2 regions of the Lysobacter sp. HA35 genome follow, and region 1 is predicted to be linked to the other one. Evidence: predicted binding sites of a transcription regulator. Region 1 holds the regulator's gene; the other holds the start of a gene.
What was found. Region 1 encodes FliA, which starts transcription of late flagellar genes. Its sites were predicted from a motif close to TAAAGTTTNNCNNNCNNNGGCCGATAA; they were not measured.
Positions count from the first base shown of each region.

Region 2: the regulator FliA is predicted to act here: its motif matches at 1,590-1,616, upstream of motA (flagellar motor stator protein MotA).

Region 1 covers NZ_JBSSDY010000001.1:1,723,850-1,727,567, forward strand. Annotated here, with positions in the region: gene flhF (flagellar biosynthesis protein FlhF) at 1-1,166, shown strand, start outside; gene ACVWZN_RS08610 (MinD/ParA family protein) at 1,153-2,031, shown strand; gene ACVWZN_RS08615 (RNA polymerase sigma factor FliA) at 2,034-2,807, shown strand; gene cheY (chemotaxis response regulator CheY) at 3,009-3,401, shown strand; gene ACVWZN_RS08625 (protein phosphatase CheZ) at 3,398-3,718, shown strand, end outside.
Region 2 covers NZ_JBSSDY010000001.1:174,243-177,960, forward strand. Annotated here, with positions in the region: gene ACVWZN_RS00955 (TonB-dependent receptor plug domain-containing protein) at 1-831, shown strand, start outside; gene ACVWZN_RS00960 (BON domain-containing protein) at 901-1,188, opposite strand; gene ACVWZN_RS00965 (hypothetical protein) at 1,187-1,528, shown strand; gene motA (flagellar motor stator protein MotA) at 1,655-2,515, shown strand; gene motB (flagellar motor protein MotB) at 2,519-3,673, shown strand; gene ACVWZN_RS00980 (peptidylprolyl isomerase) at 3,677-3,718, opposite strand, start outside.

The DNA of each region.
Region 1 (3,718 bases):
CGGCACCGGTCGCCGTGCAGCCCGCTCCGATCATCGAAACCGTCGTTGCGACGCCGGCTCCGATCGCCGCGCCGACCTTCGCCGAACTCGTCACCACCGCGCCGGTCGCTGCAACCATCCAGCCGCAGACCTACGTCGATGCCTTCGACCCGCTCGCCGAGATGGCCGCGGTGCAGGCGCCGGCTCCGGTCGTCGCGCAGCCGCAGATCGTCACGGTCGCCGCGCCGCCGACGCTGCAGCTGGTCGTCAATCAATCCGAAGACCCGACCATCGTTGCCATGCGCAACGAGCTGAGCTCGATGCGCCAGATGATCGAGCGCCAGATGGGCCAGTTCGGACTCGAGCGCCTGCGCGGTTCGCCGGCGCGTGCACTCGCGTTCGAAACACTGCAGGCCTACGGTATCGACGACACGCTCGCGCAGTCCATCGCGCAGCGCATCGATCCCAAGCTCGAGCCGGCGAAGGTCAAGGCGCCGCTGCTCGCCGAGCTCGCGCGCATGCTCACCATCGCGCGTTCGGAACCGCTCGAAGACGGCGGCGTGTTCGCACTGATCGGCCCGACCGGCGCCGGCAAGACGACCACGCTCGCCAAGCTCGCCGCACGTTTCGCGCAGCGCCACCGCGCACGCGACGTCGCGCTCGTCACCACCGATGTCGAACGCCCCGGCGCGCGCGAGCAGCTGCATGCGCTCGGTCGCAAGCTCGGCATCACCGTCTGCGAAGCCGAAGGCCCCGAAGGCCTGACCGACGCGCTCGACCAGCTCGTCGATTACCCGCTCGTGCTCGTCGACACCGCAGGTTACGCGGCGCGCGACAAGGCACTGCTCAGCCAGGTCACGTGGCTGCGTGCGACGCGCAATTTGCGTTCGCTGCTGGTGCTGCCGGCCAACCTGCAACAGCAGGACATGTCGGAAGCCGTGCGTCGCTACCGCATGGCTGCGCCGGAAGCGGTGGTGTTGACCAAGCTCGATGAAACCGGACGCCTCGGCAGCGCGATTTCCGTCGCGATCAAGCATGGCCTGCCCCTTGCATATACGACGGCGGGCCAGCAGGTGCCGGCCGACCTCGAAGCCGCGGATGCGTCGCGACTCGTGCTCCAGATCGAAAAACTCCGTCGCGCCGCCGACAACCCGCTTGCCACCGAGGAACGCCATGTCGTCGCCTGATCCCATCGCCGCCACGCGCATGGCCACGCCCGCCAACGATGCCGCCGGCCCGGTGCGTGTCATCGCCGTTGCCAGTGGCAAGGGCGGCGTCGGCAAGACCTCGGTGTCCGTGAATCTCGCGATGAGCCTGCAGAACGCCGGCCACCGCGCACTGCTTCTCGATACCGACCTCGGCCTCGCGAACGTCGACGTGATGCTCGGCCTGTCGCCGCGCTTCACGCTCAGCGACGTGTTCGCCGGCCGCTGCGAACTCGCCGACACGCTGATCGAAGGCCCGAACGGCCTGCTGGTCGTGCCGGCCGCCAGCGGCAAGCGCCACATGACCGAACTCACCCCGGCGCAGCACATCGGCCTGGTGCACGCGTTCTCGCAGCTCGATGCACCGATCGACGTGATGGTGGTCGACAACGCCGCCGGCATCGCCGACAGCGTGCTGACTTTCTGCCAGGCCGCGCAGGACGTGATCGTTGTCGTGTGCGACGAACCCGCATCCGTCACCGATGCGTACGCGCTGATCAAAGTGCTGTCGCGCGAGCGCGGCCTCACCCGCGTGCAGGTGCTCGCGAACCAGGTCGGTCACCCGTCCGAGGGCCGCCAGCTGTACGACAAGCTCGAACGCGTGACGTCGAAGTTCCTCGACGTCACGCTCAACTATCTCGGCGCGATCCCGCGCGATGAATGGCTGCGACGCGCGATCCAGCGCCAGGAGGCCGTCGTCGACGCCTTCCCGGCTGCTCCTTCGTCGATGGCCTTCCGCGAGATCGCCAAGCGCGCCGGCCAGTGGCAGACGCCCTCCGGCCCGCGCGGCCACGTGGAGTTCTTCATGGAACGACTCATCCCCACAGCGCGGAGTGCGACGGCATGAGCATGACGGCGACCGCAGTGAAAGCGAATCAATACAAGCAGACGCGCACCGCGAGCGATGGCTTCGATGCCACCGCGGTGGTCGTGCGACACGGCGAACTCGTGCGCCGAATTGCCCATCACCTTGCCGCGCGTCTGCCGGCGAGCGTGGAAGTAGACGATCTCATCCAGGCCGGCATGCTCGGCCTGATCGAGGCGGCGAAGAACTTCCAGGCCGATCAGGGCGCGGCGTTCGAGACGTATGCGTCCATCCGCATCCGCGGTTCGATGATCGACGAGATCCGTCGTGGCGACTGGGTGCCGCGCAGCGTGCATCGCCGCTACCGCGACGTGGTGTCGGCGACGCGCCAGGTCGAACAGGCCAACGGCCGCGCGGCCAATTCATCGGAGATCGCCGAAGTGCTCGGCGTGTCGGTCGACGACTACCACCACATGCTCGAGGACGCCTCGCGCGGCCAGCTGCTTTCGCTCGACGAGCAGATGGACGACTTCGACGGCGAACCGCGCCTTGCGGCCAGCTGCAACGTCACCCCGGCGCGCGAACTCGAACACACCGTGTTCCGCCAGGCGCTCGGCGAAGCGATCGGCAACCTGCCCGAGCGCGAACAGCTGGTGCTATCGCTGTACTACGAGCAGGAAATGAACCTGCGCGAGATCGGCGCGGTGCTCGGCATCAGCGAATCGCGCGTCTGCCAGATCCACGGGCAAGCAATGCTGCGGCTGCGCGGTCGCCTCGGCGATTGGCGCGATACGGCGGCGGAGCACGTCGAGGCGTGAAGTAGCGCGGGTGCGCGAGCACCCGTCAGCATTGCGGCGCATCTACCGGGGCCGACATTGCGACATGTGATGCGCGTCGCAAGCGTGTCGCGTCCCGCGTTGCGACGCGCTGCCTTTGTCTCGCTTCTGAATTTCAGCGCGGCGCCTCAAGAACGCGCTCGCCACGCCGATAGCTCACCTAGGAACGCCCGGAACCCGTCCATGGACAAGAACATCAAGATTCTCATCGTCGACGATTTCTCGACGATGCGCCGTATCGTCAAGAACCTGCTCAACGATCTCGGCTTCTTCGACACCACCGAAGCCGAAGACGGCAACAGCGCGCTCGTCGAGCTGCGCAAGGCCAAGTTCGATCTCATCATCACCGACTGGAACATGCCGGGCATGCCGGGCATCGACCTGCTGAAGAATGTGCGCGCCGATGCGGCGCTGCAGAAGATTCCGGTGCTGATGGTCACCGCCGAAGCCAAGCGCGAGCAGATCATCGAAGCCGCGCAGGCCGGCGTGAACGGCTATGTCATCAAGCCGTTCACCGCGGCGGTGCTGCAGGACAAGCTCGCCAAGATCTTCGAGCGCATCGAGGCCGCGGCATGAACGCGGCCGCTGCCGTCGTTTCCCCCGAACGCGATGCCATCGTCGAAACGCTGCAGTCCGCACTGCGCTCGCTGGAAAGCGGCGACGATGCGGGCTGTCGCGCTGCGATCGACGGCCTCGTCTCGTGGCGCACGCAGCCGCTGGTGCAGGGCCTCGTGCGGCTTGCGCGCGAGCTCTCGGTCGCGCTGGGTGATGACGGTCGCGGCACCGGCGCGGCATCGCTGCCGGACGCGTGCTCGCGCCTCGAGCACGTCGTGCAGCTCACCGAATCCTCGAGCATGCGAACGCTCGACCTGATCGACGAATGCGGTCGACTG
Region 2 (3,718 bases), 1.5 Mb from region 1:
TTCTCGTCGACGATCACCGACTTCATCAGCGGCCAGCCGGTCGACATCGTGATCGCGTCGAACGACAGCCCGCTCGCGCAGGCCGCGGGCATTCCGGCGCTGACCGAAGAGAAGTCCAAGAGCGGCACGCTCGGCCTGACGTGGACGCCGTCGCGCGCGCTGTCGCTCACCGTCGACGCCTACCGTATCGACATCAGCAACCGCATCATCCTCACCGGCGAGTTCGGCACCGACGATCCGAACATCGGCGCCATCCTCGAGGCACGCGACGTGGGCGTGGCGCGCTTCTTCGTCAACGCGGTCGACACCAAGACCACCGGGCTCGACGTCACCATGTCGAACCACGCCACGCTGTGGGGCGGTGCGCTCGACACGTTCCTCGCCGCGAACTTCAACCGCACCGAAGTGACGCAGGTGAACGCGCCGGCATCGCTGGCCGGTCGCGAAGACACGCTGCTGCCGGAGCGTGATCGCCTGTTCGTCGAGAACGGCGCGCCGCGTCGCAAGGCGGTGCTCGGTTTCGACTGGACGCGTGCGCAGTGGAACGCGAACCTGAAGATCATCCACTTCGGCCCGCAGGAACTCGGCACGTTCTCCGGCACCGAGGCCGGCGTTCCGAACCAGCACTACGACGCCAAGACCTCGGCCGATATCAGCGGCACCTACTCGTTCACGCCGAAGGCCAAGCTCACGCTCGGCGTCACCAACCTGTTCGACGTGTTCCCGACGCGGCAGGACCCGAACGAGACCGACAACGGCCACATCTACGAGAGCGTGCAGTTCGGCCTGAATGGCCGCGCCTACTTCGCGAGGATGTGGTTCGCCTTCTGATCCAACTCGTACCTGTGATGCGAAAACGCCCGCGCGATGCGGGCGTTTTCGTTTGCGGCGGTCGCGGCGTCAGTCGACCCGGTTGTCGCGCGGCTGCCAGTCGGCATTCGGCGGCGAGCTGGAAAACCCGCTGCCCGGCTGGTTCAGGCCGCTGCGCACCGCGCCGCCCGTGCCGAACGAAGCGACGCCGTTGTCGACGCGGATGCGGTTCTCGACCTCGGCCACGCCGCGGACGGAATCGGCGATGTCCTCGGCGCGATGCTTCATCCAGCGCTGCGGCACTTCGCCGGTCAGCAGCACGCGGCCGCTGTCGACGCTGATGAGGATCTCCGACGCGTCGAGCAGTTCGTCGTGCATGAAGCGCTCGTTGAGTTCCTCGGTGAGCGTCGAGTCCGAGCGGCTGGCGTTCTTCGGCCCGCGACGCGCGTGCATGGGCGCGGTGCGTCGACCGGGTCAGCGCGCGGTCCTCGTCGCTCTGCACGTCGCGGCCGTAGCGTGGTTCCTCGGGGCCGCCGATCTCGGGCGGGCCGAACGAGTCGTCGGCGCGGCCGGTGTCGGCATCGCCACGGTCGGTGATCGAGGGCATGTCCTCGTACAGGCGGGCGCCGGCGTCGCGGTTGCGGCCGTGCTGCGGGGTGGTGGGATTCATGGCGTGCTCCTGCGGGGTCCGGCCCCGATGCTGGCCGCGCGGGCGTGACCGAAGCGCCAACACGAAGCGGCCGTAATGCGACGCAGGCCCCGCGCCACGGCCGCTTTGCTCAAGATCGCCGGGCCATCGCCGATACGGTCGGTGTCGAATCCGCCGCGTCGGGAGCAAACACGGATGTATCTGATCATCGGCGCCGTCGTCGTTCTCGCCAGCGTGCTCGGCGGCTTCACGATGGTGGGCGGGAAGCTGCTCGCGTTGTGGCACCTCAACGAAATCATCGTGATCGTCGGCTGCGCCGCCGGTTCGTGGGTGGTCGCGACCCCGATCAAGGTGATCAAGGCCTCGCTCGCCGGCGTCAAGGGCGTGATGAAGGGCCCGAAGTACAAGCGCGAGGACTACGTCGACCTGCTCAAGCTCATCTACGAGCTGCTGGTGAAGATGCGTCGCGAAGGCATGATGGCCATCGAAGCGCACATCGAGCAGCCGCAGGACAGCTCGATCTTCCAGAAGTATCCGAAGGTCCTCGCGGACCATCACATCCTCGACTTCATCACCGACTGCCTGCGCCTGATCGTCGGCGGCAACATGGCACCGCATGAACTCGAGTCGCTGCTCGAGTACGAACTCGAGACGCACCACCACGAATCGCTCGAGCCCGCGCATTCCATGCAGAAGGTGGGCGACGCGTTGCCGGGCTTCGGCATCGTCGCGGCCGTGCTCGGCATCATCAATACGATGTCGATCGTCGGCAGCGCATCGCCCGCGGAGATCGGCGAGAAGGTCGCGTCGGCGCTGGTCGGTACGTTCCTCGGCATCCTCGTGTCGTACGGTTTCGTCGGCCCGATCGCCAGCGCGATGGAAAACCGCGCGCACGAAGACGGCAAAGCGTTCGAAGTGGTGAAGATGGCACTGATCGCGTCGCTGCGCGGCTACGCGCCGAGCGTGGCGATCGAATTCGCACGCAAGCTTCTGTTCTCCGACGTGCGCCCGACGTTCCAAGACCTCGAAGCCGACCTCAAGGCCGCGAAGGGCTGATCGATGTCGGCGCAACCGGCTCCCATCATCATCGTCCGACGTCGCAAGAAGAGCGGCGGCGGGCATCACGGCGGTTCGTGGAAGGTGGCGTACGCCGACTTCGTGACCGCGATGATGGCGTTCTTCATGGTGATGTGGCTCGTCGCGCAGATGCCGCAGGAACAACTCGGCGGCATCGCGGATTACTTCAAGAACCCCAGCGCCGTGCAGGGCCGCACCAGCACGATGGTGCAGGGACGCATGGGCCCCGGTGGGGCTGGCGACACGCCGATCAAGATGTTCTCGCAGGTGCGCAATCCGCCCGGCGCGGGCGCTGCGAAAGTTCCAGGTCTGGGCAACGGCAAGAATGCCGACGAAGCCGCACGCAAGGCGCTCGAACAGGCGGACAAGAAGAAGCTCGAACTGCTGAAGCAGCAACTCGAGAAGGCGATCGCGCAGAGCCAGGCGCTCAAGCCGTTCAAGGATCAGCTGCTGATCGACATCACGCCCGAAGGCCTGCGCATCCAGATCATCGATGCGATGAACCGCCCGATGTTCGACTCGGGCTCGCCCGAGCTGAAGGGCTACACGAAGCAGATCCTGGTCGAGCTCGCGAAGTACGTCGACCAGGTGCCGAACCGCGTCGCGATCACCGGCCACACCGACACCGCGCAGTACGCCGCGAAGATCGGTTACAGCAACTGGGAACTGTCGGCCGAGCGCGCCAATGCCGCACGTCGCGCACTCATCGAAGGCGGCATGCGCGAGGAGAAGCTCGCACGCGTCGTCGGTCTGTCGTCGTCGGTGCCGTTCAATCGCAATGATCCGGCGGATGCGCGCAATCGCCGCATCTCGCTGGTGGTGCTGAGCCAGGAAGCCGAACGCATCGCCGCGGAAAGCGATGAGCCGCGCCTCGCCGGCGATGGTCGGCCGAACGATCCACCGCCGGTGCCGCGTTCTATGGATGCTGGCCCGCTCAGGCCGCGCACGACGGGCGTCGCATCGAACGTTACGCCCGACATCGTGCCGATTCCGGGCGTTGCGACCGCACCCAAGAATGCGACGACGAAAACCGACGGCGCGACTTCGGCCGCGGAGGCCGCGCTCAAAATCGCGAACGACCACCCGACGCAACCGGCGGCGCGCGCCAGCGTCGCGCCGCCGATGATCACGCGCTGATCGTTACTTCTTCGCTTCGCGCGAAGGCAGCGGCACGTTGCACAG